DNA from 4 places in the Escherichia sp. XD33 genome. Region 2 is predicted to be linked to each of the others. Evidence: predicted binding sites of a transcription regulator. Region 2 holds the regulator's gene; each other region holds the start of a gene.
The links. The regulator LexA, encoded in region 2, represses DNA repair genes until DNA is damaged. The targets are predictions, from matches to a motif close to TNCTGTATGTACATACAGNA.
Positions count from the first base shown of each region.

Region 1 (8,147 bases), on a different contig from region 2:
TTAGGGCCAACATTACTCATAGCTGCCGCAGATGACAATGCTTTTATCCCTTTTCACTATCATACCCTTTATCCTTGCTGAATCGAAGCAGCAGCAAGATGATTCTGAAGTTCAGGAATTATTTGCGCAAGGCCCGGCAAATCAGATTCGATAGCAACTCAAGCTGATGCGCCGTTTCCATGTTCAGCCACACATAACCATAGATTGGTGTTTCCACAACCTTCAGGTCATGGTGGTTATTGAGCAACTGACGCAGCTCTTCCACAGCATCGTTCAATTTTTCCGTATTGGCAAAAACCGGCTGCGGATTACCTTCGTACAGCGCATGAACAAGGCTCAGCAGTATTTGCTGCATCATGTGCTGGGTATCACGAAGTTTTTGCGCGTTCAATAACACGAAATGGCTGGGGCGCGTGGCCCAGTATGCATTGATTTGCAACTCCAGCATACAAACCAGATTGCGGTTAATGGTCTGGATACCTTCATATATCGATTTTGGAATACGGGTTTCTTTGCTGGCGGGCGCAATCAGTCCACGCATTTTCACGGCATCGGTCAGGAGTTTTTGTAGATGGCTTTCCAGACGTGGGCGTTCGAGTAAGTTCGGTGAGAATGCAGATTGATAGACCCGATTATACTCGGTCAGACTTTTCGCCAGTTGAATGCGCCAGTGGATGAACGCCCGTTGTGGCCAGATACCGGTAAACAACATTGCCAGTAAAGAGCCGAGGATCACATCGCCGCTTCGCCATAACGCCGTATCAATTTCACCTGTCGGGGAACCCACAACAATTGCCAGCGTCACCCCAATCAATAAACCTTGATACGGTTTCTTGCCCAGCGCCAGCCAACCGCAAAGGAACATGGCCGCCGCGCACCAGACTAACATCAGCGGTAACGAGATTAACTCCAGTTGCAGAGCGATAAGACCTAAAATCGAACCCAACACCGTACCGCCAATACGCTCAAAGGCGCGAGGGACAACGTTACCCCAGAACGAGATTGGCCCCATAATCACCACCATGGTGACCAGCGGCCAGGTGCTTTCCGGGATAGTAAACAGGCGGATAATGAGAAAAGTGAGCAGGAATGCCAGCGCGACCCGAGTACCATGCACAATGCGGTAATGGCGGTATACCCGGATTTCAAACGGGCTTAATGACTTATCGGCACGCACGCAGAAACTCCGTAATGAAGATTAAAAGCGCTCATAACTCATCTGTCGGCCAGAAGGCGCGCCTCTGAATTATCCGACGGACAAACCGGGAACAGTGTAATTTCCCGGCAGGAGCGAAAAAATTGAAAGGCGCATCTTACTCTTTTCGCTTTCAAAAAAAAGAGTGGTCATCGCGTTAACACACCGCCCTGAGATGAATTAGTGATGTTTTGGCTGCACCGCAACATACATTTCGATATCCCAGTACCCATCTTCCGCGCCATTGTTCAAATAAACCTCGAAGCAGGGCTTTGGTAACATTTCATAAGCACTGTCCTGCAAGAGGCTATTAAAGAACTGATACCAGGGTTTAGCAAAATCATCACCGACTACACGAGCTACCGCCACCGCATACTGACCACCTGAAATTTCTGTCAGAATGACGCCCTCACTGTTTTCGGGAAGCGTAAAGTAACCCGGCACCGTCACGACGGTGTCGCAGCGTAATTTTTCGGCGGGTGTTTCATCTGGATTGTCGTAATAGACAGCAACCCATTCCTTCGGCACAATATTTTTGCTATCTACCCACATCATCAACTGCTCAAAACCTTTCTTTACCGTCTGTTCCCACGGGCCAACGAGATGGAAACCTGCAACGGTACGTTTCTCTTCCTGCTTAATCTCGTAGTTCATGACGCCTCCATTAATACTGTTTTTATATACAGTATAGTTGCAAAATTAAAACCACAAGGAATGAGTGTTGATTATGCGAGCAGACTCGCACTCCTGCCAGTCTGCTGCAAAAGAAAGGTCAGGCCTTATGGTGGAAATAATCACTCAGGCGGGAAAACATGCCGCCTTCCCCGACAGATTCCAGGGTAACCAGCGGCCAGTGCGCCACCTGTTTATCACGGTCGTAAAGTTCAATTTCCCCTACCCGCTGATGGGCGCTAATTGGCGCGGTGAGTTCTTTACCATCAAGGGTATATTTGGCTTTGATATGTGGAATTTCGGCTTTCGGTAGTACCATCCAGAACTCTTGTTCTGTTCCCAGGGCGATATTTTCTTTATCGCCATACCAGATGCGCTCCGTACCGACCTTTTTCCCACGGTGCAAAATTTGCACCGTAGTAAAGTTTTGTTGCCCCCAACGCAGTAATTTTCTTGCCTCTTCCTCACGACCTTTTGCGCTGTCAGCACCCATTACCACTGCAATGAGACGACGCTGCCCATCTACAGCCGAAGCAATGAGATTAAACCCGGCACCAGAAGTATGACCCGTTTTCAGGCCGTCAACATTCATGGTTTTATCCCACAACAACCCGTTACGGTTTTGCTGGGTGATACCGTTCCAGGTGAGACTTTTCTCACTGTACATATGATAAAACTCGGGCTCGCCGTGGATGATAGCGCGAGAAAGCACAGCTAAATCATAAGCCGAGCTATGCTGGCCAGGTGCATCCAGGCCATGCACTGTTTCAAAATGCGTATCCTTGAGATGCAACTTCTCGGCATAGTTGTTCATCATTTCAACAAACTGCCGTTGCCCACCGGCAATATAGTCAGCCAGAGCAACACAAGCGTCATTTCCGGAATCAACAATTAAACCACGGCTTAAATCACGTACCGATACGCGATCGCCCTCTTTCAAAAACATCAGTGAAGAACCGACAAACACCGGATTATCTTTCGCCCACGCATCGCGCCCCACGGTGACAATATCGTCTGGCGTAATGCGATGACTATCGATAGCGCGATCCACGACATAACCCGTCATCAGCTTTGTCAGGCTGGCGGGATTGCGCTGTTGATGCTCATTACCCGCGGTGAGGATCTGTCCGGTGGTGTAATCCATCAGTACCCAGGACCCGGCATGAATCTCAGGAGGCTGAGGTGAAAAAGGAATGTTTTCCGCCGCAAAACCAGACGATAAGTTAAAAACGAACAAAGAAGCAGCAATAATAAGACGGCGTTTCAACAGCAAACCCTCAGGAGTTTCAAATAGCTGTTCTTTTTACGGAAATACTTATGAACTGGCTGGAATAAAGTGCAAGAAAATGTGACTACCCTCTCATTTTCATCTGACATGATCTGTTGCCACTCGCTGTCAAATTGTCGCGCTAAAGCTGATTAGCACGGTGATATTTGATACTCTGGCAGACAGCAGAAATAACGGATTTAACCTAATGATGAATGACGGTAAGCAACAATCTACCTTTTTGTTTCACGATTACGAAACCTTTGGCACGCACCCCGCGTTAGATCGCCCTGCACAGTTCGCAGCCATTCGCACCGATAGCGAATTCAATGTCATCGGCGAACCCGAAGTCTTTTACTGCAAGCCCGCTGATGACTATTTACCCCAGCCTGGAGCAGTATTAATTACCGGTATTACCCCGCAGGAAGCACGGGCGAAAGGAGAAAACGAAGCCGCGTTTACCGCCCGTATTCACTCGCTTTTTACCGTACCGAAGACCTGTATTCTGGGCTACAACAATGTGCGTTTTGATGACGAAGTCACACGCAATATCTTCTATCGCAACTTTTATGATCCTTATGCCTGGAGCTGGCAGCATGACAACTCACGCTGGGATTTACTGGATGTTATGCGTGCCTGTTATGCCCTGCGCCCGGAAGGAATAAACTGGCCTGAAAATGATGACGGTCTACCGAGCTTTCGCCTTGAGCATTTAACCAAAGCGAATGGAATTGAACATAGCAACGCCCACGATGCGATGGCTGATGTGTACGCCACTATTGCGATGGCAAAGCTGGTAAAAACGCGTCAGCCACGTCTGTTTGAATATCTCTTTACCCATCGTAATAAACACAAACTGATGGCGTTGATTGATGTTCCGCAGATGAAACCCCTGGTGCACGTTTCCGGAATGTTTGGGGCATGGCGCGGCAATACCAGCTGGGTGGCACCGCTGGCGTGGCATCCTGAAAATCGCAATGCCGTAATTATGGTGGATTTGGCAGGAGACATTTCGCCATTACTGGAACTGGATAGCGACACATTGCGCGAGCGTTTATATACTGCAAAAGCCGATCTTGGCGATAACGCCGCCGTTCCGGTTAAGCTGGTGCATATCAATAAATGTCCGGTGCTGGCCCAGGCGAATACGCTACGCCCGGAAGATGCCGACCGACTGGGAATTGATCGTCAGCATTGCCTCGATAACCTGAAAATTCTGCGTGAAAATCCGCAAGTGCGTGAAAAAGTGGTGGCGATATTCGCGGAAGCCGAACCGTTTACGCCTTCAGATAACGTGGATGCACAGCTTTATAACGGCTTTTTCAGTGACGCCGATCGCGCAGCAATGAAAATTGTGCTGGAAACCGAGCCGCGCAATTTACCGGCACTGGATATCACTTTTGTCGATAAACGGATTGAAAAGCTGTTGTTCAATTATCGGGCACGCAACTTCCCAGGGACGCTGGATTATGCCGAGCAGCAACGCTGGCTGGAGCACCGCCGCCAGGTATTCACACCAGAGTTTTTACAAGGCTATGCAGAAGAGATTCAGATGCTGGCGCAGCAGTATGCCGACGATAAAGAAAAAGTGGCGCTGTTAAAAGCGCTTTGGCAGTACGCGGAAGAGATCGTCTAGTTTGAAGCCTCCGCCGCTGATACGGCGGAGGACAATGTTGGGTCAGGCTTTTTGAACGGTGATGCTCCACGCAGCATCGCCAATCTGCTGATAATCGGTGATGGCATGTCCTTCTTCTGCCGCCCATTGTGGGATTGCTTCTGTTGCCTGGGTGCAATCAAACTCAATTACCAACTCATCGCCGCTGGTCATTTCTGCCAGTGCTGCTTTTGCTTCTATGAGTGGAAACGGACAGACCTGCGTCACCACATCCAGCTTTTTAATCGCCATCTTTACACCTTACTTAATTTGCCGCAGCAGTTGCCAGTCGCGCCTTACGCTGCGGTCGAACATACACAAGCCAGGACGCAGTCCAGACTCCGAGAATCATAAATACAAGGCCAATCCAGCCCTGCCAGGTCATCATTGCAGTCATAACCAGTCCATTACCGATAGAGCAACCACCTGCAATACTGGCACCGAAGCCCATCAGTACACCACCTAACCCGCTACGTACTGTTGTTTGTGCATCAGCTGCGCGAACGCGGAACTCACGGCTCGCTTTGGCTGCAATAAATGACCCCACGAAGATCCCTAACACCAGGAAAACGCCCCAGTTAATGTATTTCACGTCACCCGCGACCAGAAATTGCAGAATATTGGCCGTTGGGGAAGTGATTCCTAACCCAAACATGCGTCCGGTTGCTTCACTCAGGGGCCAGGCTAAAAGCGCAATCAAACCGATGAGTACAGCAGTGACAAAGGGATGCCAGCGTTTTTCAAACAGAATATGAGCGATCCCAGTTCGGCGCGGCGGTAAGGTCGCGACTTTCAGTTTTGGCTTCTTCAACTCTTTCATCACCACCCAGAGCGTTATCACCAGCAAAACGGCAACCAACGGCCAAACAGACAAATTAAAAGTCTCAGCAATAGAGTTATGTTCAGTACTGTAGTGCTGCAAGGTTTGATTTAAACCACTGGCATGTGGAGAACGCATCACCGCACTCATCACCATATAAGTGGAAAGCGCGATCCAACTGCCGATCAATCCCTCACCCGCGCGATACCAGGTCCCGGTGGCACATCCACCCGCCAGAACAATTCCCAGCCCGAAGATATACCCACCTATAACAGTACCAAGCCACGGGAACGCCCCGGCTTCGTAAGTCAGTAGGCCCGCCTGAATTAACGCAAAAACCCCCACGCTTTGTACCGAAATTGCAATCAGCAAGGCGTAAAACATGCGATTATTTTTCGCGATATACATATCGCGAAAACCACCTGTCAGGCAAAAACGCCCACGCTGCATGACAAATCCCAGCAGAGCACCACAAATTAGCCCGCTTAATATCATTGAAAACATAAATTAATTAACCAGATGAATGTTAATAGGGAAATTATTCATGACTGGTGGAATGCAGACCAATAACCAAATTCTCTAAATTAGAACAAATGGTTATTAATGAGGATTTCGATAAAAAAGAATAAAAAAACCGGAGCCAAATATTCATTCGACTCCGGTTTATTATTAGAAAAGATGATTATGCAACGTCTTCGTACTGCGGAACCGGGTTACGGAAGCTCTTGGTGACGCAAGCCAGGTAAATCAGACCGATAGCAGCCCAGATCAGACCCAGAACCATTGAGCTTTCTTCCAGGTTAACCCACAGCGCACCAACGGTCAGCGCACCACACATCGGCAGGAACAGATACTGGAAGTGATCTTTCAGCGTCTTATTACGCTTCTCACGGATCCAGAACTGCGAGATGACCGACAGGTTAACGAAGGTAAACGCCACCAGCGCACCAAAGTTGATCAGCGCCGTAGCCATTACCAGGTCGAAGTTGATTGCCAGCAAGGCAATCGCGCCAACCAGGATGATGTTCATCGCCGGAGTACGCCATTTCGGGTGTACATAACCGAAGAAGCTTTTCGGGAACACGCCGTCACGACCCATTACGTACATCAGACGCGCTACGCCTGCGTGCGCCGCCATACCGGACGCCAGTACGGTAATGGTGGAGAAGATCAGCGCGCCAACCTGGAACGCTTTACCCGCAACGTACAGCATGATTTCAGGCTGTGACGCATCCGGATCTTTAAAGCGAGAGATATCCGGGAAGTACAGCTGCAGGAAGTAAGTTGCAAAGATGAAGATCATGCCGCCAATCAGCGCGGTCAGGAAAATCGCACGCGGGATCACGCGCTCTGCATCTTTGGTTTCTTCCGACAGGTTGCTGATGCCGTCAAAGCCGGTAAAGGAGAAGCACAGGATTGTCGCCCCGGTAATCATCGGGATAACATGCGCATCGCCAGACCAGAACGGACGAGTGCTCGCCAGCGTACCAGCGCCTTCACCTTCAAATACGCCATAAACAACCATGCCCAGAATCACCGCGATCAGCACTACCTGCAACACGACGATTACAGTGTTGAAGTTCGCTACGGATTTCAGACTACGCAGGTTAAAGGCGGTCATAAAGGCCACCAGCGCCACCACAAACATCCACGATGGGATGGAAGGCACCAGAGCTTCAAAATAGATTTTCGCCAGCAGAATGTTGATCATCGGCGCGAACAGATAGTCGAGCAGAGAAGACCAACCCACCATAAAGCCGACAGTCGGGCTAATGGATTTCTGGGCGTAAGTATATGCAGAGCCAGCAGAAGGATAGCGGCGAACCAGCTTCCCGTAGCTCAGAGCCGTAAACAGGATCGCAATCAATGCGAACGCATAGGCTGTCGGCACATGACCATCCGTGAGGCCTGAAACGATACCAAAAGTATCAAACAGCGTCATCGGCTGCATATAGGCAAGACCCATCATTACAACCGGAACTAACGTAAGCGTTTTACGCAATTCCACGCGAGAGGTGTTTGGAGTAACGTTATGCGACATGGTCATTCTCCTTTACGGTGATAACCGTCGCGTAAGCAAAAAATTGCCCCATTTTTTTGGATTCCTCAGCGACAACAACTGTCGATTTTTAGTAAATATCTATCCGGTACGAAGCCCGGCCTCTTGGTATGAATGATTGGTTTGAAGCAAAAAATAACCGACGCTGATGAAACGTCGGTTTTTAGTCATTTTTTGACAGCGGCGCATTGTGCCTAAATGGGGGGGAAATGACAAGAGAATGAGAGGCTTGTCATAATAATTTTTCTTTAAATGGCTGATTTTCCGTCATCAGATTTTGCATAAACACCGGCGATCGCACTATTTGCTAAAATTTCGTCCCGCCACCAACCACTGGCAAGCCCCGCGGTCTGTTCATTCCAGCCAATCCAGACGGGTTCAAAGAGGGTTTGGGCGACCACTTTCTTCTCGATTAACGCACCACTATCGAGAAAACGTTGCGCCAGATAACGGGGTAAATAGCCGCAGCCGAGGCCGCTA
Region 1 covers NZ_JAENDM010000034.1:15,780-23,926, reverse strand. The annotation lists gene K0778_RS17730 (FUSC family protein) at 119-1,177, opposite strand; gene sbmC (DNA gyrase inhibitor SbmC) at 1,376-1,849, opposite strand; gene dacD (serine-type D-Ala-D-Ala carboxypeptidase DacD) at 1,968-3,134, opposite strand; gene sbcB (exodeoxyribonuclease I) at 3,343-4,770, shown strand; gene tsuB (thiosulfate utilization sulfurtransferase TsuB/YeeD) at 4,813-5,040, opposite strand; gene tsuA (thiosulfate utilization transporter TsuA/YeeE) at 5,054-6,112, opposite strand; gene plaP (putrescine/proton symporter PlaP) at 6,291-7,649, opposite strand; gene yoeI (membrane protein YoeI) at 7,639-7,701, opposite strand; gene K0778_RS17690 (LysR substrate-binding domain-containing protein) at 7,916-8,147, opposite strand, start outside.
Region 1: a site for LexA is predicted at 1,864-1,883, ahead of sbmC (DNA gyrase inhibitor SbmC). Genes of this name have one in related genera too.

Region 2 (8,147 bases):
ATTAGCGCAGGCTGAAAAAATCTGCGCGCAGCGTAATGTGCGCCTGACCCCACAGCGCCTGGAAGTGTTGCGCCTGATGAGTCTGCAGGATGGCGCTATCAGCGCTTATGATCTGCTTGATTTACTGCGCGAAGCTGAACCGCAAGCCAAGCCGCCAACGGTTTATCGCGCGCTGGATTTTCTGCTTGAGCAAGGTTTTGTGCATAAGGTGGAATCCACCAACAGTTATGTGCTCTGTCATCTGTTCGACCAGCCCACCCATACGTCAGCCATGTTTATTTGCGATCGCTGCGGCGCGGTGAAAGAAGAGTGTGCTGAAGGCGTGGAAGACATCATGCATACGCTGGCGGCAAAAATGGGTTTTGCCCTGCGGCATAATGTGATTGAAGCACATGGGCTCTGTGCGGCATGCGTGGAAGTGGAAGCGTGTCGTCATCCTGAACAGTGCCAGCATGATCACTCTGTGCAGGTGAAAAAGAAACCGCGTTAAGAGGGCGTACATCCTTGTACACGTCGGGCAGGAGGGATTAATTACCAGCGATATTCATTGCGGGTTTCCCAATCCACGACCTCTTTTTCTGCCTGATCTTTCTGATAACCATAACGTTCCTGGATTTTACCGACCAGTTGATCACGTTTACCTTCAATGATCGTCATATCATCATCGGTCAGTTTGCCCCATTGCTCTTTCACTTTACCTTTAAACTGTTTCCAGTTACCGCCGGCTTCATCTTTATTCATAATCAAGACCTCATCGTTAGGTTGTGAATGAGAGTACGTTCACTTTTCTTCTGAACGTGAGATTAAGTGTAGTCAGCAATTTGGCTTAGGATAATTTATTCAGAATTTTTAACCGTCACGTTGCGGCAAACCAGGTACCGTTACGCCAGTGACGCCGCCAGATAGCCGCCAGAGAAAGCCCGCGCAACGCCAGAAAGACGGTTAATGCCAGCCACAAACCATGATTACCCAGCCACGGCAGCGTAAGGAGCGTCAGCGCAAAACCTGCGGCGGCCACCGCCATACTGTTACGCATTTCGGCGGCACGCGTTGCGCCTATAAACATGCCGTCCAGCAGATAACACCAGACGCCAACCAACGGCAAAATCACCTGCCAGATAAGATAGCGGTCAGCCAGCTGCTGAATCTGGGTTAACGACGTCAGCAACGCAATGATGTGTTCCCCTGCCAGCAAATAAACCACCGAAAACAGTAACGCTACAATCCCCGACTGGCGGCACGCTGCCCGCCATACATCCAGCAACTGGCTACCGTCGCGCGCACCGTATGCCTGACCGGAGTGCGCTTCAACCGCGTAGGCAAAACCATCAAGCGCATAGGCGGTAAAGGTGAGTAGCGTCATCAGAACCGCGTTAACAGCGATAATGTCACTCCCCAGTCGCGCACCAAGTACGGTGATCGCGCCGAAACAGAGTTGCAACAACAGCGAACGCAGCATGATATCGCGGTTAAGCGCCAGCAAGCGACGGAAGTTTCCTCGCCAGGCAGTTTTCAGCATTTCGCCGGAAATTCCGCGTAGTTTGAGGATTTTACGCACCATTAGCAGACCAATCAGCAATGTTGCATATTCCGCAATAACCGTCGCCAGCGCCGCGCCCTGCACGTTCATATGCAGCCCCATCACTAGCCAGACATCCAGCACAATGTTGAGGATATTGCCGACCACTAACAAAATTACTGGCGCACGGGCATATTGCACGCCGAGTAACCAACCGAGTAATACCAGATTCGCCAGCGACGCCGGTGCGCTTAACCAGCGGATTTCAAGAAAGCGCCGCGCCTGTTCCAGGACTGCTTCACTACCGCCAACAATATGCAGAGCCAGATCGATAATCGGTGTACGCAGCAGCGCAATTAACGCCCCAGCCCCCAACGCCAACAGCAACGGTTGCACCAGCGCACGGGCTAATGCCTGAGGATTTTTGGCACCATAAGCCTGCGCAGTCAGCCCGGTGGTGCTCATGCGTAAAAACAGCAACAGCATAAAGAGAAAGCTGGTCGCCGTTGCACCAACCGCCACGCCGCCCAAATAAACCGGGCTATCAAGATGACCAATTACCGCCGTATCGACCAGTCCCAGCAACGGAACGGTGATATTGGAGAAAATCATGGGTAAGGCGAGATGCCAGAGTGCTTTATCAGATGAAGTGAGGAATGCCATGCAGACAAGCCTGATGAAGAGAGATGAAAAACAAACCGCGACGCCTGGCGGCATCGCGGTCTCAGAGATATGTTACAGCCAGTCGCCGTTGCGAATAACCCCAACCGCCAGCCCTTCAATGGTGAAGCTCTGCTGACGAAGGTCAACGACAATTGGTTTAAACTCGCTATTTTCTGGCAACAGTTCGACTTTATTGCCCTGTTTTTTCAGGCGCTTAACGGTAACTTCGTCATCAATACGTGCGACAACGACCTGACCGTTACGTACATCCTGAGTTTTATGCACTGCCAGCAAGTCACCATCCATAATGCCGATATCTTTCATCGACATCCCGCTGACGCGCAGCAGGAAATCAGCATTCGGCTTGAACAAGGAAGGATCGACCTGATAATGACCTTCAATATGCTGTTGCGCCAGAAGCGGTTCACCGGCAGCCACACGACCTACCAGCGGCAACCCTTCTTCCTCTTCCTGCAACAGACGAATCCCGCGTGATGCGCCGGAAACAATTTCAATAACGCCTTTGCGTGCCAGCGCCTTCAGATGTTCTTCAGCCGCGTTTGGGGAACGGAACCCCAAACGCTGCGCGATTTCCGCACGCGTCGGCGGCATACCTGTCTGGCTGATGTGATCACGGATGAGATCAAACACCTCTTGTTGCCTGGCCGTTAACGCTTTCATTCCGCCCCCTGGGTGTATATACAGTTATGCTGTGAGTATATACAGCAAAAGGCGATTTTGGAACCATAAACTGCACAATAAACCAGAGATTTATCGAAATCTGGAAGGGTTATCCAAAATGCGACCATAACAGGATGCACCAGGTTATCACGGCGACGATAATCGCAATCAGCACCGCGGCGGATCCCATATCTTTAGCGCGTCCGGAAAGCTCATGGTATTCAGAGCCAATTCGGTCAACCACTGCTTCGATGGCGCTATTGAGGATTTCCACAATCATCACCAGCATCACGGAGCTGATAAGCAGCACGCGGGTAATTGCGTCCACATCCAGCCAGCAGGCGATGACCACCGCCAACAATACCGCTACGCCTTCCTGACGGAATGCCGCTTCGTTGATCCATGCAGCGCGTAAACCTTTCCAGGAATAGCCAGCAGCTTTGATAATTCGGGTGAATCCAGTGGTATTATTGGCCATTGAAAGAACCTTTTTACATTATGAGCGTCAATATCAGTGTACCGTTAAATCCGATGATTCGGGTTTGCGTAACGCCGCGCGAAACATGAGCGGATACCACAGAATTTCCCATGACTTTCTGCTATCCTTGCCGCGCATTTGCATTATTAACCAGAGGCTTTACATCGTTTATGTCCGGCTGGCCACGAATTTACTACAAATTACTGAATTTACCATTAAGCATCCTGGTAAAAAGCAAGTCTATTCCGGCAGATCCTGCCCCGGAACTGGGGCTGGATACCTCTCGTCCAATTATGTACGTTTTACCGTACAACTCGAAAGCAGATTTGCTGACGTTGCGCGCCCAGTGTCTGGCACATGACCTGCCTGACCCGTTAGAGCCGCTGGAAATCGACGGCACGCTACTGCCGCGCTATGTGTTCATTCACGGCGGGCCGCGTGTATTCACCTATTACACGCCGAAAGAAGAGTCTATTAAGCTGTTCCACGACTATCTCGATTTGCACCGTAGCAACCCAAATCTGGATGTGCAGATGGTGCCAGTATCGGTGATGTTTGGTCGCGCGCCAGGGCGTGAAAAAGGCGAAGTGAACCCGCCGCTGCGTATGCTTAACGGCGTACAGAAATTTTTCGCTGTACTGTGGCTCGGTCGCGACAGTTTTGTGCGTTTCTCGCCGTCAGTTTCGCTGCGCCGTATGGCGGATGAACACGGCACGGATAAAACTATCGCGCAGAAACTGGCGCGCGTGGCGCGTATGCACTTTGCCCGTCAACGTCTGGCTGCCGTAGGCCCACGTCTGCCTGCTCGTCAGGATCTGTTTAATAAGCTGCTCGCCTCCCGCGCTATTGCGAAAGCGGTAGAAGATGAAGCGCGCAGCAAAAAAATCTCCCATGAAAAAGCGCAGCAGAACGCGATTGCGCTGATGGAAGAGATTGCGGCGAATTTCTCTTACGAGATGATCCGCCTGACTGACCGTATTCTGGGCTTTACCTGGAACCGCCTTTACCAGGGCATCAACGTCCATAACGCCGAGCGCGTTCGCCAGCTGGCCCACGACGGTCATGAGCTGGTATATGTGCCTTGCCACCGCAGTCACATGGACTACCTGCTGCTTTCTTACGTGCTGTACCACCAGGGGCTGGTGCCGCCGCATATCGCCGCCGGGATCAACCTGAACTTCTGGCCGGCCGGGCCGATTTTCCGCCGTCTGGGTGCGTTCTTTATTCGCCGTACTTTTAAAGGCAATAAGCTCTATTCCACCGTTTTCCGTGAGTATCTCGGCGAACTGTTCAGCCGTGGTTATTCCGTCGAGTACTTCGTGGAAGGCGGTCGTTCCCGTACGGGGCGTTTGCTGGATCCGAAAACCGGTACGCTGTCGATGACCATTCAGGCGATGCTGCGTGGCGGCACGCGTCCGATTACGCTGATTCCGATCTATATCGGTTATGAGCACGTCATGGAAGTGGGTACTTACGCCAAAGAACTGCGCGGTGCGACGAAAGAGAAAGAGAGCCTGCCGCAGATGCTGCGCGGTTTAAGCAAGCTGCGTAATCTCGGCCAGGGTTACGTCAATTTCGGTGAACCAATGCCGTTGATGACCTACCTTAACCAGCACGTACCAGACTGGCGTGAATCTATCGATCCCATCGAAGCGGTGCGTCCGGCCTGGTTAACGCCGACGGTCAATAATATTGCTGCCGATCTGATGGTACGCATTAACAACGCAGGCGCGGCAAACGCCATGAACCTGTGCTGTACTGCGCTACTGGCGTCACGTCAGCGCTCACTCACCCGCGAGCAGTTAACCGAGCAACTCAACTGCTACCTGGATCTGATGCGCAACGTACCTTACTCCACGGACTCTACCGTTCCTTCAGCCAGCGCCAGCGAGCTTATCGATCACGCGCTGCAAATGAACAAGTTTGAAGTCGAGAAAGACACTATCGGCGACATCATCATTCTGCCGCGCGAGCAAGCGGTGTTGATGACCTACTATCGCAACAACATTGCGCATATGTTGGTGCTGCCTTCGCTGATGGCGGCAATTGTCACCCAGCATCGCCACATCTCCCGCGACGTATTGATGGAGCACGTCAATGTGCTTTACCCAATGCTGAAAGCGGAGCTGTTCCTGCGCTGGGATCGCGACGAGTTGCCGGACGTTATTGATGCGCTGGCAAATGAGATGCAACGTCAGGGGCTGATTACCCTGCAAGATGATGAGTTGCATATCAACCCGGCGCATTCTCGCACGCTACAGCTGCTCGCCGCAGGCGCGCGCGAAACGCTGCAACGTTATGCCATCACCTTCTGGCTGTTGAGCGCCAACCCGTCGATCAACCGCGGTACGCTGGAGAAAGAGAGCCGCACCGTCGCGCAACGTCTCTCCGTGCTGCACGGTATCAACGCGCCGGAGTTCTTCGACAAGGCGGTGTTCAGTTCTCTGGTGCTGACGCTGCGTGATGAAGGGTATATCAGCGATAGCGGCGATGCCGAACCGGCAGAAACGATGAAGGTTTATCAGTTGCTGGCGGAGTTGATTACATCAGACGTGCGTTTGACGATTGAGAGTGCGACGCAGGGCGAAGGGTAATCAGTGAGAATTGCCGGATGCGGCGCAAACGCCTTATCCGGCTTACCATAATCTGCAAATTCAATAAATTGCGATCTGTTGTGTAGGCCTGAGAAGCGCAGCGCATCAGGCACCCCAGAAGAAAGCCGGATGATCATCCGGCTTTTTTACATCATCAGAAATGCCAGTAACTCATTGCCAGCCCTAAAAACAGTACCAGACCAACATAGTTATTATTCATAAATGCTTTAAAGCAGGCTTCACGCTCGCGGTTGGCAATCAGTTTTTGTTGATAAACAAACAGCGCGCCAGCCACCAGAATTGACCAGTAATATCCCCAGCCTAAGCCATTTAACTCACCGATGATCGCCATCAGCGCCAGTACGCCAATCTGCAAAATACCAATAATCAATTTATCGTATTGGCCGAACAGGATTGCCGTGGATTTAATGCCAATCTTCACATCATCATCGCGGTCAACCATCGCATACTGCGTGTCGTAAGCCACCGCCCAGAGAATATTGGCGAGGAACATTAACCAGCAACTCAATGGCACCGACTCACTCACAGCGGCAAAAGCCATTGGAATCGACCAGCCAAACGCCGCGCCCAGCACCACTTGCGGTAGATGGGTATACCGCTTCATAAACGGGTACACCCACGCCAGCGCTAGCGCGGCAATCGACAACAGAATGGTCATCGTATTCAGCGTCAGCACCAGTAAAAACGAAATCAGTACCAGCACGACAAACAGCGCGCGCGCCTCTTTCTCTGTTACCGCGCCGCTGGGAAGTGGTCGGTTCGCCGTGCGCTTAACATGACCATCAAACTTGCGGTCAGCATAATCATTCACCACACATCCGGCAGCGCGCATCAGCCAGACACCCGCGACAAACACCGCCAGGATCCAGAGCTGGGGAACGCCCGGTGTCGCCACCCACAACGCCCATAATGTTGGCCAGAGCAGCAGTAACGCGCCAATTGGCTTATCCGTACGCATTAAGCGATGAAACGCCAGCAGCTTATTCTGCGTCAGACTCCACTCCATATTTTTTTCCTCTTAGTACAACGGTGACGCCGGTAAAAACAGTTCTGTTAGCAACAGCGGTTTACCGCTTAATCGCAGGCGGGAACGTCGCCCCCACAGCCCGGCATCACGGCCTATCTCAATAAAGTCCCGGGTTAATGTCGATGATGTGAACAGATAGCGTCCTAACGGCGTTTTACCCAATTTTTGTAACGCCAGCTCCGGCCCGCTTAACGTTGACACAGGAACGACGGTACGACCGGCAAGCCACGGTTCACCATCGGCACATAACAAAATTTCACGTAACCAGTAACGAGACTCTTTCGGCAGCAGCGGCAGTTCTTCGGGGATTTCATTCTGCTCGACAAACCCTTCGCGGATCATCGTCACGCTTACCGTTTTTCCCTGCTGTTCAAAACGTTTTGTCATGGAATCCTCCAGCAACAGCCAGTCGAGCAGTTGCGGATCCAGGGCAGGGATCTCTTTAAAATAGCGCAGCGCACGCAGTTGCGTTAACGCGGGGTGTGACATGCCGAACTCTCCGTTACATAACGTAAAGGCATTGTATCGCAGAAAAGTGTTTACGGGAGATGTAAAGCAAATTAAGTGATCTAATACGCAACAAAAACGCAACAATCGCATGAAGTGGTAAAACGATGTTGAACCTTACGCTTTACCGATGCCCGTGCTGGCGAGGGCAACCGTAGGGGCATCACCGTCCAGGATGCCAGGAACGGTGATGTTTTCCTTTACTTAAACACCCTTATTCATTATACGATGAGCTCGCCAACTCGCAGTAAAAATTGGGAAAAGCGCATATTTACCATGAGATTTGGAGCTGAAAAGTGTTTCCTGAGTAAGATTAACAGGCAACATCTCATGTCTGGATTTGTAGATATACGTGGAATTCCAATTGGTATCTTTTGTAGGATTCAACATATCATGTAAGCGCTGGGAGCTTACCACCATAACTGGCCCATCATCGACTGAGGAGAACAGGATAAAGATATTATCGTTTCGTGTTAATTCATTCGTGTTAAAGGTTCTTAAATTATCTTCAGTTTCTATAAATATAGGTGAAACATCATCACTACGAATCCACTCTTTATAAAGATGCCAAACATTTGCTTTGATCATATCATCCGTTGATCGTAAGGCCTGATCGATAAGTTGGATAAAAAAATTGTTATTTTTATCAATTAGCGG
Region 2 covers NZ_JAENDM010000018.1:89,312-97,458, forward strand. The annotation lists gene zur (zinc uptake transcriptional repressor Zur) at 1-490, shown strand, start outside; gene K0778_RS12845 (CsbD family protein) at 532-741, opposite strand; gene dinF (MATE family efflux transporter DinF) at 857-2,182, opposite strand; gene lexA (transcriptional repressor LexA) at 2,255-2,863, opposite strand; gene dgkA (diacylglycerol kinase) at 2,973-3,341, opposite strand; gene plsB (glycerol-3-phosphate 1-O-acyltransferase PlsB) at 3,512-5,935, shown strand; gene ubiA (4-hydroxybenzoate octaprenyltransferase) at 6,090-6,962, opposite strand; gene ubiC (chorismate lyase) at 6,975-7,472, opposite strand; partial or broken gene K0778_RS12880 (SopA family protein) at 7,695-8,144, opposite strand.

Region 3 (8,147 bases), on a different contig from region 2:
CCGGCGTTTATCGATAATACTATCCGTCAGAGTGCTTACTGTTTCCCACGCTTAACGGAGCTGGATGTGTTGACATCAGCGTCGTTGAAAGGTGCTATCGCTCAGCGTGGTTATCGGTTGGGGAGTTATCGGGATGTGTAAGTGAGGATGTTTGCCAGATGCGGCGTGAACCTTGCATCCGGCGATTAATTCCTACAAAGGCGGCGTAACTGCGCCGCTTGAGACTGCTGACAAACGCAAAACTGCCTGATGCGCTTCGCTTATCAGGCCTACGTGTTTCCTGCAATATATTGAATTTGCACAGTTTTGTAGGCCGGATAAGGCGTTCACGCCGCATCCGGCATAAACAAAGCGCACTATGTAAATCATTTGAGGCGGCGCAATTGCGCCGCCTCCCATCAGGCAGGAATTTTGTCAATCTTAGGAATGCGTGACCACACGCGGTGTGCTGCCATCAGCGTTAGCAGTTCATCCATAAAACTACCGTCAGCGCTGTCAGCTTCCACAATCCCTTCTTCACCCTGGTCAGCGACCTTGATTGTTGCTTTAAACTTGCGCGCGTCACCCGCCAGCGCAATCGGTTTAAGGTGTTTGTAGGCTTCCATCAGGTAGTAGTTGGCATCGCCGTTGTCAGCGATATCCGCGATATTGCCGCAAGGGACAATGACCGCATCGACCGTCAGCGAAGGTGCACCGGCAAAGGTAGCGGCTATAGGCAACACCGTACCGTCATCCGCAGTCACTTCACCCATTCGGGAGTAGAGCAGTTTGGCATGAACGCCTTTGGCCTTCAGCGCCTTGAGAATGGCCAGAAGGTCTGCCGATCTCACTTCATCATTAAGTAAAATCGCTACCACGCGACCTTTCACATCACCGTCAGGAATGGCGTACAAACTTAAGGATGGATCCTTTTTCAGACCGTTGACGTCCGGAGGTGGGGTGATATTCAGCTGGTCGTCAGTCAGTTCGATACCGAGATTTTTCGCCACCGCCTGGGCCAGAGTGAGATCAATATGCGCCAGCTGGTCAACAACGCGCTCACGAATATACGGACGAACGACTTTGCTTAACTCAAAACTGAAACCATCGACAATATGGCGCTGCTCAAATGGCGTCTGACTTAGCCAGAACAGACGCGGATGGGAATAATATTCGCCAAACGATGGGCTGCGCTCGCGAACTTTATTGCCTTCCACGCGCTCCTGGTATGATTCAAAACCGCCGCGTTTCGGCCCCGGCGGTGTTTCGCGCGGCCAGTTATCGTTAATCGAGTTCGGTTCGTAATTAGCCGGGTTAGTGTCGATCCCCATGCGATGCATGCCGTCACGCTGGAAATTATGGTAAGGGCAGGTCGGACGGTTAATCGGAATCTCATGGAAATTTGGCCCGCCAAGACGACTGATTTGTGTATCGGTATAGGAGAATAAACGCCCCTGCAACAGCGGATCGTTGGTGAAGTCCAGACCAGGAACAATATGACCTGGATGGAATGCTGCTTGTTCGTTTTCGGCAAAGAAGTTATCCGGGTTGCGATTGAGCACCATTTTGCCGACACGCTGAACGGGCACCAGTTCTTCCGGGATAAGTTTGGTTGGATCGAGAAGATCGAAGTCGAACTTGAATTCATCTTCTTCAGGAATCAACTGGAAGCCCAGTTCGTATTCCGGAAAATCGCCTGCTTCAATGGCTTCCCACAACTCGCGGCGGTGGAAGTCCGGGTCACGTCCGGTGAGTTTTTGTGCTTCATCCCAAACGAGTGAGGCTTTACCTGCCAGTGGTTTCCAGTGGAAACGTACAAACGTTGCCTTCCCTTCGGCATTAATCAGGCGGAAGGTGTGAATACCGAAGCCTTCCATGGTGCGGTAACTGCGGGGGATGCCGCGATCCGACATCGCCCACATCACGTTGTGCAGAGTTTCAGGTTGCAGAGAAACATAATCCCAGAAAGTATCGTGGGCACTTTGCCCTTGTGGAATTGCCCAGTGCGGTTCTGGTTTTACCGCATGAACAAAATCGGGGAATTTATGCGCATCCTGGATAAAGAAGATTGGCGTGTTATTGCCAACGAGGTCAAAAATACCCTCTTCAGTATAGAACTTGGTGGCAAAACCACGGATATCACGCACGGTATCGGCAGAGCCAGCGCCACCCTGAACGGTAGAGAAACGTACAAATACTGGGGTGATTTTGTTCGGATCTGAGAGGAAATCCGCTTTGGTAATATCGCTTAAGCTTTTATATGGCTGGAAATAACCGTGAGCGGCTGATCCGCGTGCATGAACAATACGTTCCGGAATGCGCTCATGGTCAAAGTGGGTGATTTTCTCGCGCAGAATAAAATCTTCCAGCAGCGTTGGACCACGGCTACCGGCACGCAGTGAGTTTTGATCATCGGCGATGCGCACGCCCTGATTAGTGGTCAGCGCATAATTTTCACTGCCTTTGCGTACATCTTCCAGAGAATTAAGTTTTTCGTTACGCGTATCAGGGGCTTTCAGGCTCCCAGGGGCGGTAGGTTGTGCACCTGGCGGTGTTGGTTCAGCCGCTGGACGATGAGATCCGTCCTCAGGTGCCAGTGAGTCCATCCCCGGTTTCGCTTCGCTGGAATCGTGTAGTGGTGACTGGTGCTGATGTGGGTTCTTTTCGTTATGTTGCGACATTGAACTCGTCTCCTTAATTTATTACTGAAAGGGCCGCTGTTTTGGTCAAAAAACTCTCTAACTATAGACCACCAGCCAGATCCCGCTTCGGAGACTATTCTGGAAACGGTGTTATGAAATACACGCAAAGCGGGACGTACAGGGGCTAAATCGGCTAAACTACAGTTTTTCTAATTTTTAATATGCGTTTAGTGAAGCCAGTAATGAAGAAACCGCTCCGTCAGCAAAACCGCCAGATTATTAGCTATATCCCACGCACGGAACCCGCGCCGCCAGAACATGCGATAAAGATGGATTCGTTTCGTGATGTCTGGATGCTGCGTGGCAAATATGTTGCGTTTGTACTGATAGGAGAGTCATTTCTGCGCTCACCGGCGTTTACTGTGCCTGAATCTGCCCAACGTTGGGCAAATCAGATCCGCCAGGAAGGGGAAGTGACTGAGTAAGGATTACGTACCTCCCGGTTTTGCCGGGAGTTACATGGCCTGAAATTTTGTATTTCGTTGCTACATTCATTCAAACCACCTGTAACAAAAAGCTGCCTTTGACGATCTATTGCTATAAATAAGTGATCTTTTTTCTTTAATTGTTTATTTATTTTAAATGGTTAAGTTTTGCTAATCATGATGAGCTATTTTTGATAGTTCATCCTGTGGCGTCGCTCTTAAACTTATATTGTAAATGACTTAGATTTAAATGAGATAATAATTTTGTTAACAATATGAGGTGGGAGATGTTTTCTACAAACTTAATACAGAGTAATTATGGTGATTTAAATATTAAAAGTCTGGCTTTTGACTCTTTTAAAGAAAGGCTTGAGTCTACCATGGCGGCACTCACTTTCTTTATATCAACGGGTCAATGTGACTGCGATGAAATAGCAGAATCAAATTTTAATTATATGATTGCCTATATGTCTAACATTAACTATGATGCCTCAAAGCCAGGAGCGCCAACACTTAGTTTTGATACATATCTGCAGGACAATGTTAAATATAAAGTAATAATTAATAATCTTTATGGTAGTGAAATTCGGATAAGAGGTATAAATAAAGATTTTATTGGAATGGATGTCACTTCTGTGTTTCGCCCAGAAAAAATGACGAATTTGATCAATATAAAAAACAGGTTGGTTATTCATTATTTAAGGACTATATACTATGAACAAAATTATATACATCCTGTCGGGAGCATTTTTGCTGCGATTCAAAAAAATGAGAGTCTCCTAAAGTTTCCTTCGATAATATCAATGCTTAATATCAATCTTCTTTTTAATCCACTAAATCTTCCGGGAATGGGAAGTGGTATACTTGAAGATATTATGAGTATTCCAGATAGTTCACTTAGAAAACGTCTCGGGTATGAGGTTTTAAGCTTCTCGCTACAGGCACATTCATTGAGCCAGGAATGTATTGATAAGTTGGACATTTTTTCGCTGACGATCTGTTTAAATATGAGTCAGTATGCATCGCCGCGATGGAACATTTAAAAAGTAAGGCAACGGCCCCTATATGAAACGGACCGTTGCCAGCATAAGAATTAATGGTGTGCCAGTTCGGCGTCGTCTTCGCTATCCAGAATGGCTTTATCGGTTTGCTTCAGCCACTGGCTGGTCAGCGTGCCAGCTGTCATCGAGCCACTAACGTTTAGCGCCGTACGGCCCATGTCGATAAGCGGTTCAACGGAGATTAACAGCGCCACCAGGGTTACTGGCAGGCCCATCGCAGGCAGCACAATCAGTGCGGCGAAAGTTGCACCACCACCGACACCGGCAACGCCTGCGGAGCTAACGGTAACAATACCGACCAGCGTCGCAATCCACATCGGGTCCAGCGGGTTAATGCCAACCGTAGGCGCAACCATCACCGCCAGCATTGCCGGATACAAACCGGCGCAGCCGTTCTGACCAATGGTTGCACCGAAAGAGGCGGCGAAACTGGCGATGGATTCAGGAACGCCCAGACGACGCGTTTGTGCTTCCACATTCAGTGGGATAGACGCAGCACTGGAACGGCTGGTAAAGGCAAACGTCAGCACAGGCCATACCTTACGGAAGTACTTCAGCGGACTCACGCCATTAATGCCCAGCAGAATGCCATGCACTGCAAACATAATCAGCAGACCGAGGTAGGACGCGACAACGAAACTTCCCAGTTTGATGATGTCTTGCAAGTTAGAACCTGCAACCACTTTGGTCATTAGAGCCAGAACGCCGTAAGGGGTCAACTGCATGACCAGGCGAACCAGTTTCATCACCCAGCTTTGTAGGGTATCGATAGCGGCTAAGACGCGTTCACCTTTCGGCGCATCATCCTTCAGCAGTTTCAATGCAGCTACGCCGAGGAATGCGGCAAAAATTACCACGCTGATAATTGACGTCGGATTGGCTCCGGTAAGATCGGCAAACGGGTTTTTCGGGATAAAGGACAAGACCAGCTGCGGAACGCTCAGATCAGAGACTTTACCAACATAGTTACTTTCAATGGCGTTCAGACGTGCAGTTTCTGCACCACCCTGAACCAGACCTTCAGCCGTCAAACCAAACAGGTTGGTGACCAGCACACCGACCAGCGCCGCAATCAGCGTGGTAAACAAAAGCGTACCGATGGTCAGAAAACTGATTTTGCCTAACTGAGATGCGTTATGCAGACGGGCAACCGCGCTCAGAATAGAGGCGAAGACTAACGGCATAACGATCATTTGCAGCAGTTGAACATAGCCGTTACCAACGATGTTAAACCACTGTACAGAATCTTTAAGTACCTGGCTGTCAGAACCATAAATGGTATGCAGGGCAAGGCCAAAAACCACACCCATCACCAGACCCACCAGCACTTTTTTCGCCAGACTCCACTGTTTATGGCGGGTCTGAGCCAGCGCAAACAGCAGTACAACGAACACCACGATGTTCGCAATTAATGGAAAGTTCATCCCCGTTCTCCTGATCTTATTATTTCTATCACTGCGTAGCAGTCATAGTGTTGGCGCAAGATTAACAGAACTGTGAGCTGGCTCTTATATTCAAATGGAATTGCTTATTCCAGAAAGGTGATTTTTGCCTTTTTAGTATTCAACCTGATGCTTAATAAGCCGATGAAACTGGATCTGCAAGGTATTGATCATTTGCGATGACCAACGAACAGCGCTGTTCTCGGGTAATGAATGGGGCATCCATACCGACCAGACAAATAATGCCATGCAGATAAAACGTTCCAGTTGGTTGCCCTTTTGGGGAACCAGGATAGGCAAGCGGAAACGCCAGCGGCATGGCCAGAGCAGGGGAACACCGGCGGGTGTCAGCATATCGGCAAGTATGTGGCTCAAATAACCCAGCACCATTCCTTGTAGCGCATCAGCCGGAATGAACCAGCCTTCCGGAACCTTAAGGTAAAAGGTTGCCAGCAGCGCAAATACCGCCAGCAGACTGTGGGTAAAACCACGATGCCCAAAAGCGCGGGCGATCGGTTTTGATATCCATTTTAATCGCTGCCCAAGAAACGACTTTGGGTGATCGATGTCCGGTAACAAACACGTCAGGATTGCGGAAGGGACAATATGCCACCAGTCACCCTGTGCCAGCACGGGCGTCAGCTCGGCATTTTTGGCAAATACCGCACAAGCAATAGAAAAGAGAAGGTGACCTTCCGCCGTCATGATAAAACTCACTAAACTGTCGATACGTACAGTATAGGATTTTTATACAGTGCACGGAAGTGGTGACGGTGTAACTCTTTCTCTTAAATTGACGATTAATCCGTCAGTTGAATGCAATTTCAGATAAAGAACCAGGGACAGCGAGATCACTGCCCCTGGTCATTAACCGAGAAGGTCTTTTGCGGTGAATTCTGTCAGCGATGAGAGTTTGACGTCTGCTAATACAAAACGTGGATCATTTTGCGCTTCTGGCGCAGGAACGACGATGGAACGCATGCGGGCTGCTTTAGAGGCGATCATGCCATTTACCGAATCTTCCAGCGCTACGCAGGTCAGAGGGTCAACGCCCAGTTTTGCTGCGCAGTCGAGATATACTTGCGGATGCGGCTTGCTGTAAGGCAGTTTTTCGGCCGAGGCGAGGGCATCGAAACTGTCGCGTAAGTCAAACATGGTCAACACTTTTTCCAGCATATGTAGTGGTGACGCGGAGGCCAGTCCCACCAATAAACCTTGTTCTTTGCATAACGCAACGGCTTCGCGCACGCCTGGTAATAATGGACGTGTCTCTTCAACCAGTGAAATGGCACGGGCAATAACCCGTTCTACTACTTCCTGACGGCTTGGCCCATTCCACGGTTGCCGGGCGTACCAAAGATCGACCACCATATCGATGCGTAAACCTAAGGTGTCCGGCAGCTCGTTACGACGGGAGATATCCACCCCCAGGCTTGCCATCACATCCAGTTCGGCTCGATCCCATAAAGGTTCTGAGTCGATAAGTAATCCATCCATATCAAAAATTGCAGCAAGAATCTGACGCGGGGTTGACATTACAACCTCTCCTTTAGAGCATTATGTGTAAGGTATTAAGCCGTGCTTATGATTAAGCGCCTATCATATCGCCTTTAAAGAATGGGCGAAAACAGATATCTACAGGTAAACTAAGTGAAACGACGCGTCTTAATCAAGGAGAACTCATGACGTATCAACAAGCTGGACGCATTGCTGTTTTGAAAAGGATTTTGGGTTGGGTGATTTTTATACCTGCATTGATCTCTACATTGATTTCTTTGCTGAAATTTATGAATACCCGGCAGGAAAACCAGGAAGGCATTAATGCGGTCATGCTCGACTTTACTCATGTCATGATCGATATGATGCAGGCGAATACGCCTTTTTTGAATCTATTCTGGTATAACTCCCCGACGCCCAATTTTAATGGTGGCGTGAACGTTATGTTCTGGGTGATTTTCATCCTGATTTTTGTCGGACTGGCGTTGCAGGATTCCGGTGCCCGGATGAGTCGCCAGGCGCGCTTCTTGCGGGAAGGTGTTGAAGATCAACTCATTCTGGAAAAAGCCAAAGGGGAAGAGGGGCTAACGCGTGAACAAATTGAGTCCCGTATTGTTGTTCCGCACCATACTATTTTCCTGCAGTTTTTCTCACTGTATATCCTGCCGGTTATTTGTATTGCTGCAGGTTATGTGTTCTTTTCTCTGCTTGGGTTTATTTAATCAAAAGGCCGCACGGAGCGGCCATTATCCTCAACCCATATCATGCTGCTAATAATCTATCCAATGACTGCTGAGCAATAACCAAATGCTGACCGCCAAATAACCTTGCACGATTTAACAGCGTGTAGAGTTGGTAAACCGGTTGACGTTCAAGGAAATCGGCAGGTAGCGGGGATACTGACTGATAGCCGTCATAGATTTGTGGCGGCTGTTCAGTATGCAGCGGTAACATCGCCAGGTCGCACTCTCGGTCACCCCAGTAGCAGGCCGGGTCGAAAATGTACGGGCCATCCGGACCCAGTGCACAGTTGCCGGACCA
Region 3 covers NZ_JAENDM010000002.1:28,575-36,721, forward strand. The annotation lists gene chbG (chitin disaccharide deacetylase) at 1-141, shown strand, start outside; gene katE (catalase HPII) at 399-2,660, opposite strand; gene cedA (cell division activator CedA) at 2,843-3,106, shown strand; partial or broken gene ydjO (protein YdjO) at 3,394-4,175, shown strand; gene tcyP (cystine/sulfocysteine:cation symporter) at 4,200-5,591, opposite strand; gene K0778_RS01675 (metal-dependent hydrolase) at 5,724-6,314, opposite strand; gene hxpB (hexitol phosphatase HxpB) at 6,477-7,145, opposite strand; gene K0778_RS01685 (YniB family protein) at 7,292-7,828, shown strand; gene K0778_RS01690 (fructosamine kinase family protein) at 7,869-8,147, opposite strand, start outside.
Region 3: a site for LexA is predicted at 6,329-6,348, ahead of K0778_RS01675 (metal-dependent hydrolase). Genes of this name have one in related genera too.

Region 4 (8,147 bases), on a different contig from region 2:
CGCGCGCCGTTGTAACTGGGGATGACAATCGGCATCGGCTTGCCTGCTGGCGGCGTCAGCTTGATGGTGTGATTTTGCATGGCTTCGTAAAAGCCGAGCATCTCTGCTTCCCCTTCTCCTTTGATACGCAGCGCAATCAATACGCCGCCCAACTCAAGGTCAGGGACTTCACCATTGAGCATATGAGCATACAGACCGCGCGCAGTATCCCGGTCTAAATCGCGCGCGTGGTTTTTCCCGCGCCCGATCTCTTTAATGATTTTGCGATAGTCCATTTACGACTCCTTACCTGACTCACATCATTAACGCCGCCGACGGCGTGGGGATTTCGTTTTTTCTTTCTTTTTAACTATACCTTCAGGGACTTCCGGTTGCTCTATCGGAAATACCGGTAATGCATCCAGTAGTCGCTTGCCATAATTTTTGGTCAGCAAGCGTTTGTCGTAGATAACCACTTCGCCCCAGCAACCGTGGCTTCGAATCAGTCGCCCAACCTGCTGAATCAGGTTAAACGAGGCGCTCGGCAGGCTTTGCACCTCAAACGGATAGCGGTTGAGGCTTTTCAGCCATTCCCCTTCGGTGATCACCACCGGGCTGTCGATGGGCGGAAAAGCGATTTTGTGGATATGCACCTGGCTGAGCAGATCACCTTTCAAATCAAGCCCTTCGGCAAATGACTGTAAGCCCACCAGCACGCTGCGCTCACCGTTGGCGACGCGTTTGCGGTGCAGTTCAACTAAACGGTAACGCGGCTGATCGCCCTGAACCAGCAACATCAGACGTAAATCCGTCACATAGTCGAGAAAGCGCTGCATCGCCCGTCCGCTGGCAAACAGTACCAACATACCGAGATGTTTTTTGCTCTCCACCTGCTTACGGAAAAAGGCCGCCATTTCGGCAATATGCTGCTCTTCGTTGTCGATGGAAGGCTCAACGCGCATCCGGGGAATAACAATTTTGCCCTGTTCGCAGTGGTTAAAGGGGGAATCCAGCGCCACAAAACGGTCGCCCGCTTTCTCTTTCAGACCACTCATCTCCTGCAAACGCGAAAAACTGTTCAGCGAACGCAAGGTTGCGGAGGTGACAATAATGTGCGGAATACTGCGCCACAGCAGCCTTTCCAGCTGATCGCTGACACGTATTCCCACGCAGTGAAACCAGAGGTGTAGCTGCCCTTCGCGCTCTTCCCGCGTCGCCCATTTGGTCACCGGTGCACCGGAAGATTGCGCCAGCGAAGCCAGCCGCCAGAGTTTGCTTTGCGCCTCGAACATCCCCAACGCGCGGTTCATCTGCAAAATCAACCGATGCAGACGTACAATGTCATGGCTGCCGGTTTTCTCACTTAAATCGTTAAGAAATAACTCCGCCAGGCCACGCAGCATCTCGGTGAGTTTTGCCAGCCGCTGGCAGATCTCCAGCACTTCATCTGGCAGTTCGCCCATCGCAAAACGGTGCTCTGCCTCCTGCCCGGCAGGCATGTAGAGATTGAGAATGTTGTTTAACGAGGCGATAAGCTCATACAACTCTTCACAATGCGCATTCAAACGTTCAGGGATCGCCAGCGGTGGGATGGTCTTCGGGCGAAACTGCTCCATGCAGGTAGCGACCAGTTTCGTGAACAAGTCCAGCTGTAGCCGATACCACGGCGCGGTGATTTCGGCGCTCATCTCAAGCGCATCCCGCGCCACATCCGGCAGGTGATGGCCTTCGTCCAGCACCAGCAGTAAATTTTTCGGGTCAGGCAATACCGCTTCGCTTTCCATCGCCGCCATCACCAGCGCATGGTTTGCCACCACCACTTCCGCTTCCTGAATCTCCCGACGAGCGACAAAAAACGGGCATTCACGATAGTAGTAACAATTGCGGTTGAGGCAGCTGGCTTTGTCGGTACTTAAACGACGCCAGAGATCGTCATCTATAGCGATATCAGTATGATCGCGCAGACCATCCCATTTATAAGTATCGAGATCGCCCTTCAGCTTCGCACAACGTTTTTGCTCTTCCTGATTGTTCGGCGTCAGTTCGTCGTCAAGAAACGCCAGCAGATCCTGTTGCGTGGGTTCAGTACTGGCGAGCGCCGTCAGATTACGCGGACAAACGTAGCGCCCACGCCCAAAAGCGGCAGTGAATTTAAGATCGGGAATGATCTTTTTCAGCAGCGGTAAATCTTTGCTGTAAATCTGATCCTGCAATGCCACGTTGGCGGTACTCACCACCAGCGTTTTTTGCTCTTCGCGGGCAATGGCGATGCCGGGAATCAAATAAGAGAGCGTTTTCCCAACGCCGGTGGGGGCTTCAATCGCCAGATGTCGCCCTTCTTCTCCGGCCAGCGTTTTGGCGACGTCCGCAATCATCTGCCGCTGCGGCGCACGGGGAATAAAGTCGGGGATCTGTTCCTGAAGCGCCTTATACCAGGCGGCAATTTGCGCTTTAAGCGCGGCGGTTAATGCCATGAGAAAACCTGAAATACTGTATAAACAGCCAATATTGTGGCATTTTTCGGTTTTCAGGGGTAATGGTTTTTCTGTTTCTGGAAAGCGGCTCGCAATAACCACCAACATAATGCGGTTTAATGCCCGTTCGAGCACAAAGGATCCAACACGTCATGCAAGACACCATCATAAATTTCTACAGCACCAGCGATGACTACGGTGATTTTTCTAACTTTGCCGCCTGGCCCATCAAGGTTGACGGGAAAACCTGGCCCACCTCAGAACACTATTTTCAGGCACAAAAATTCCTTGATGAAAAATACCGCGAAGAGATCCGTCGGGTTTCTTCCCCTATGGTCGCCGCACGCATGGGGCGCGATCGTTCTAAGCCTCTGCGTAAAAACTGGGAGTCGGTCAAAGAACAGGTGATGCGAAAAGCACTTCGCGCTAAATTCGAACAGCATGCAGAACTGCGTGCGCTCTTGCTGGCAACCGCGCCCGCAAAACTGGTTGAGCATACGGAAAACGATGCTTACTGGGGAGACGGTGGTCATGGTAAGGGCAAGAATCGACTGGGCTACCTTTTAATGGAGTTGCGCGAACAATTGGCTATAGAGAAGTAACGTCTCGGTGGCTTATGGGCGGTAAAACAGATAAATTTTTTCCCGTGTTCTCAAATTGCTGACAAGTGCTTGTTGTGAAATGCCGGATGCGGCGTAAACGCCTTATCCGGCCTACAAAAGCATGCAAATTCAATATATTGCAGAGTTCACGTAGGCCTGATAAGCGTAGCGCATCAGGCAGTTTTGCGTTTGTTCATCAGCCTGATGCCGGGCATAGCCCGGCATAAAAGATTACTGCGCAGCGGCAGGTTTACGCGGACGGCGGCGACGTTGTTGTTCGCCTGCCGGTTTGGCATCGCCGAGGCGGCGAGACGGTTTTTCTGCAGGTTTCGCGCTTGCAGATTTTGCGCCACCTTCCCCACGGCGTGGTTGCTGTTGACCGCGACCACCACCTTGCCCACGACCGCCGCCGCCACGTTGCTGGCGACCGTTCTGGATCGGTTCGGCTTTGATTGACGGGTCCGGCTCATAGCCCGGAATCGCAATGCGCGGGATCTCTTTTTTCAGCAGTTTTTCGATATCACGCAGCAGTTTGTGTTCATCAACACACACCAGCGACAACGCTTCACCGGTAGCAGCCGCACGACCGGTACGCCCGATACGGTGGACATAATCTTCAGGTACGTTTGGCAGTTCATAGTTGACGACGTGCGGCAGCTCTTCAATATCCAGGCCGCGCGCAGCGATGTCAGTTGCCACCAGTACACGAATATCGCCCGATTTAAAATCAGCCAGCGCACGAGTACGCGCACCTTGCGATTTATTGCCGTGGATCGCCGCACTACGGATGCCATCTTTATTGAGCTGTTCAGCCAGATGGTTAGCGCCGTGTTTGGTACGGGTAAACACCAGCACCTGCTGCCAGTTCCCTTTCCCAATCATGTGCGACAGCAATTCGCGTTTGCGTTTCTTATCGACAAAGTGAACGTGCTGGGTCACCTGATCAGACGCGGTATTGCGGCGTGCCACTTCGATTTCCAGCGGGTTGTGCAACAGTTTTTCCGCCAGGGCTTTAATATCGTCAGAGAAGGTCGCGGAGAATAACAGGTTCTGGCGCTTCGCAGGTAGTTTTGTTAACACGCGACGGATATCGTGGATAAAGCCCATGTCGAGCATGCGGTCAGCTTCATCGAGGACGAGGATTTCAACCTGATCCAGCTTCACTGCATTCTGATGTTCCAGGTCCAGCAAACGTCCCGGGGTTGCCACCAGCACATCAACGCCGCCACGCAGTTTCATCATCTGCGGGTTAATACTCACACCACCAAACACCACCAGCGAACGAATGTTCAGGTATTTGCTGTAATCACGGACGTTTTCGCCAATCTGCGCCGCCAGTTCACGGGTCGGGGTAAGAATGAGCGCACGTACCGGACGACGCCCTTTGGCGTGCGGCTGGCGAGTGATCAGGTGTTGCAACAGCGGCAGCGTAAAGCCCGCTGTTTTGCCGGTGCCGGTCTGGGCGCTAGCCATCAGGTCGCGGCCTTCCAGCACCGCAGGGATCGCCTGCTGCTGAATAGGGGTGGGTTCACGGTAACCCTGCTCGGCAACGGCGCGCAGGATATCAGGGCTTAAACCCAAAGAATCGAAAGACATAACTACTCCGAACCGCCCCGACCGTTACCGGTGTAGTTTTCAGGGAGATACTGAAAAGGAAAATGACAAAAACCACAATGTCATGAGGGAGCGGAGTGTAGCAGTTTTTGTGACGCAGCGCATAAATTATCCCTGTGACTGGCGTTGCTAAAATTCTTAGCCATACTGGACAACTCCCCTATGGAGTCATAATCTTAATCAATCATTTGATTAAGAATGGACTGTGCGATGAATAATCCTGCCATGACAATCAAGGGTGAACAGGCGAAAAAACAGCTGATTGCTGCCGCACTGGCGCAGTTTGGTGAATATGGAATGAACGCCACCACTCGCGAGATAGCCGCCCAGGCCGGGCAGAATATCGCTGCCATCACCTACTACTTCGGTTCGAAAGAAGATTTGTACCTCGCCTGCGCCCAGTGGATTGCCGATTTTATTGGCGAGCAGTTCCGTCCGCATGCCGAGGAAGCCGAACGCTTGTTCGCGCAACCACAGCCTGATCGGGCTGCCATCCGTGAACTGATCCTTCGCGCCTGCAGGAACATGATTAAGCTGCTCACCCAGGATGACACCGTCAACCTCAGCAAGTTTATCTCCCGTGAGCAGCTCTCTCCCACGGCAGCCTACCACCTGGTGCACGAACAGGTGATTAGTCCGCTACACAGCCACCTGACACGCCTGATTGCCGCCTGGACCGGCTGCGACGCCAATGACACCCGCATGATCCTTCATACCCATGCGTTGATTGGTGAGATTCTGGCGTTCCGTCTTGGCAAAGAAACAATTCTGTTACGTACCGGCTGGACCGCGTTCGATGAAGAAAAGACCGAACTGATCAACCAGACGGTGACCTGTCATATCGACCTGATTTTGCAAGGATTATCGCAAAGGAGTTTGTAGTGATGAAAAAACCTGTCGTGATCGGATTGGCGGTAGTGGTACTTGCCGCCGTGGTTGCCGGAGGCTACTGGTGGTATCAAAGCCGCCAGGATAACGGCCTGACGCTGTATGGCAACGTGGATATTCGTACGGTAAATCTTAGTTTCCGTGTTGGGGGGCGCGTTGAATCGCTGGCGGTGGACGAAGGTGATGCTATCAAAGCGGGCCAGGTGCTGGGCGAACTGGATCACAAGCCGTATGAGATTGCCCTGATGCAGGCGAAAGCGGGTGTTTCGGTGGCACAGGCGCAGTATGACCTGATGCTTGCCGGGTATCGCGATGAAGAAATCGCTCAGGCCGCCGCAGCGGTGAAACAGGCGCAAGCCGCCTATGACTATGCGCAGAACTTCTATAACCGCCAGCAAGGGTTGTGGAAAAGCCGCACTATTTCGGCAAATGACCTGGAAAATGCCCGCTCCTCGCGCGACCAGGCGCAGGCAACGCTGAAATCAGCACAGGATAAATTGCGTCAGTACCGTTCCGGTAACCGTGAACAGGACATCGCTCAGGCGAAAGCCAGCCTCGAACAGGCGCAGGCGCAACTGGCGCAGGCGGAGTTGAATTTACAGGACTCAACGTTGATAGCCCCGTCTGATGGCACGCTGTTAACGCGCGCGGTGGAGCCAGGCACGGTCCTCAATGAAGGTGGCACGGTGTTTACCGTTTCACTAACGCGTCCGGTGTGGGTGCGCGCTTATGTTGATGAACGTAATCTTGACCAGGCCCAGCCGGGGCGCAAAGTGCTGCTTTATACCGATGGTCGCCCGGACAAGCCGTATCACGGGCAGATTGGTTTCGTTTCGCCGACTGCTGAATTTACCCCGAAAACCGTCGAAACGCCGGATCTGCGTACCGACCTCGTCTATCGCCTGCGTATTGTGGTGACCGACGCCGATGATGCGTTACGCCAGGGAATGCCAGTGACGGTACAATTCGGTGACGAGGCAGGACATGAATGATGCCGTTATCACGCTGAACGGCCTGGAAAAACGCTTTCCGGGCATGGACAAGCCCGCCGTCGCGCCGCTCGATTGTACCATTCACGCCGGTTATGTGACGGGGTTGGTGGGGCCGGACGGTGCAGGTAAAACTACGCTGATGCGGATGTTGGCGGGATTACTGAAACCCGACAGCGGCAGTGCCACGGTGATTGGCTTTGGTCCGATCAAAAACGACGGCGCGCTGCACGCCGTGCTCGGTTATATGCCGCAGAAATTTGGTCTGTATGAAGATCTCACGGTGATGGAGAACCTCAATCTGTACGCGGATTTGCGCAGCGTCACCGGCGAGGCACGTAAGCAAACTTTTGCTCGCCTGCTGGAGTTTACGTCTCTTGGGCCGTTTACCGGACGCCTGGCGGGCAAGCTCTCCGGTGGGATGAAACAAAAACTCGGCCTGGCCTGTACCCTGGTGGGCGAACCGAAAGTGTTGCTGCTCGATGAACCCGGCGTCGGCGTTGACCCTATCTCACGGCGCGAACTGTGGCAGATGGTGCATGAGCTGGCGGGCGAAGGGATGTTAATCCTCTGGAGTACCTCGTATCTCGACGAAGCCGAGCAGTGCCGTGACGTGTTACTGATGAACGAAGGCGAGTTGCTGTATCAGGGAGAACCAAAAGCCCTGACACAAACCATGGCCGGACGCAGCTTTCTGATGACCAGTCCACACGAGGGCAACCGCAAACTGTTGCAACGCGCCTTGAAACTGCCGCAGGTCAGCGACGGCATGATTCAGGGGAAATCGGTACGTCTGATCCTCAAAAAAGAGGCCACACCAGACGATATTCGCCATGCCGACGGGATGCCGGAAATCAACATCAACGAAACTACGCCGCGTTTTGAAGATGCGTTTATTGATTTGCTGGGCGGTGCCGGAACCTCGGAATCGCCGCTGGGCGCAATATTACATACGGTAGAAGGCACACCCGGCGAGACGGTGATCGAAGCGAAAGAACTGACCAAGAAATTTGGGGATTTTGCCGCCACCGATCACGTCAACTTTGCCGTTAAACGTGGGGAGATTTTTGGTTTGCTGGGGCCAAACGGCGCGGGTAAATCGACCACCTTTAAGATGATGTGCGGTTTGCTGGTGCCGACTTCCGGCCAGGCGCTGGTGCTGGGGATGGATCTGAAAGAGAGTTCCGGTAAAGCGCGCCAGCATCTCGGCTATATGGCGCAAAAATTTTCGCTCTACGGTAACCTGACGGTCGAACAGAATTTACGCTTTTTCTCTGGTGTGTATGGCTTACGCGGTCGGGCGCAGAACGAAAAAATCTCCCGCATGAGCGAGGCGTTCGGCCTGAAAAGTATCGCCTCCCACGCCACCGATGAACTGCCATTAGGTTTTAAACAGCGGCTGGCGCTGGCCTGTTCGCTGATGCATGAACCGGACATTCTGTTTCTCGACGAACCGACTTCCGGCGTTGACCCCCTCACCCGCCGTGAATTTTGGCTGCACATCAACAGCATGGTAGAGAAAGGCGTCACGGTGATGGTCACCACCCACTTTATGGATGAAGCGGAATATTGCGACCGCATCGGCCTGGTGTACCGCGGGA
Region 4 covers NZ_JAENDM010000003.1:116,190-124,336, forward strand. The annotation lists gene ybiB (DNA-binding protein YbiB) at 1-275, opposite strand, end outside; gene dinG (ATP-dependent DNA helicase DinG) at 303-2,453, opposite strand; gene ybiA (N-glycosidase YbiA) at 2,573-3,055, shown strand; gene rhlE (ATP-dependent RNA helicase RhlE) at 3,287-4,651, opposite strand; gene cecR (DNA-binding transcriptional regulator CecR) at 4,880-5,551, shown strand; gene hlyD (secretion protein HlyD) at 5,554-6,549, shown strand; gene K0778_RS03455 (ATP-binding cassette domain-containing protein) at 6,542-8,147, shown strand, end outside.
Region 4: a site for LexA is predicted at 2,468-2,487, ahead of dinG (ATP-dependent DNA helicase DinG). Genes of this name have one in related genera too.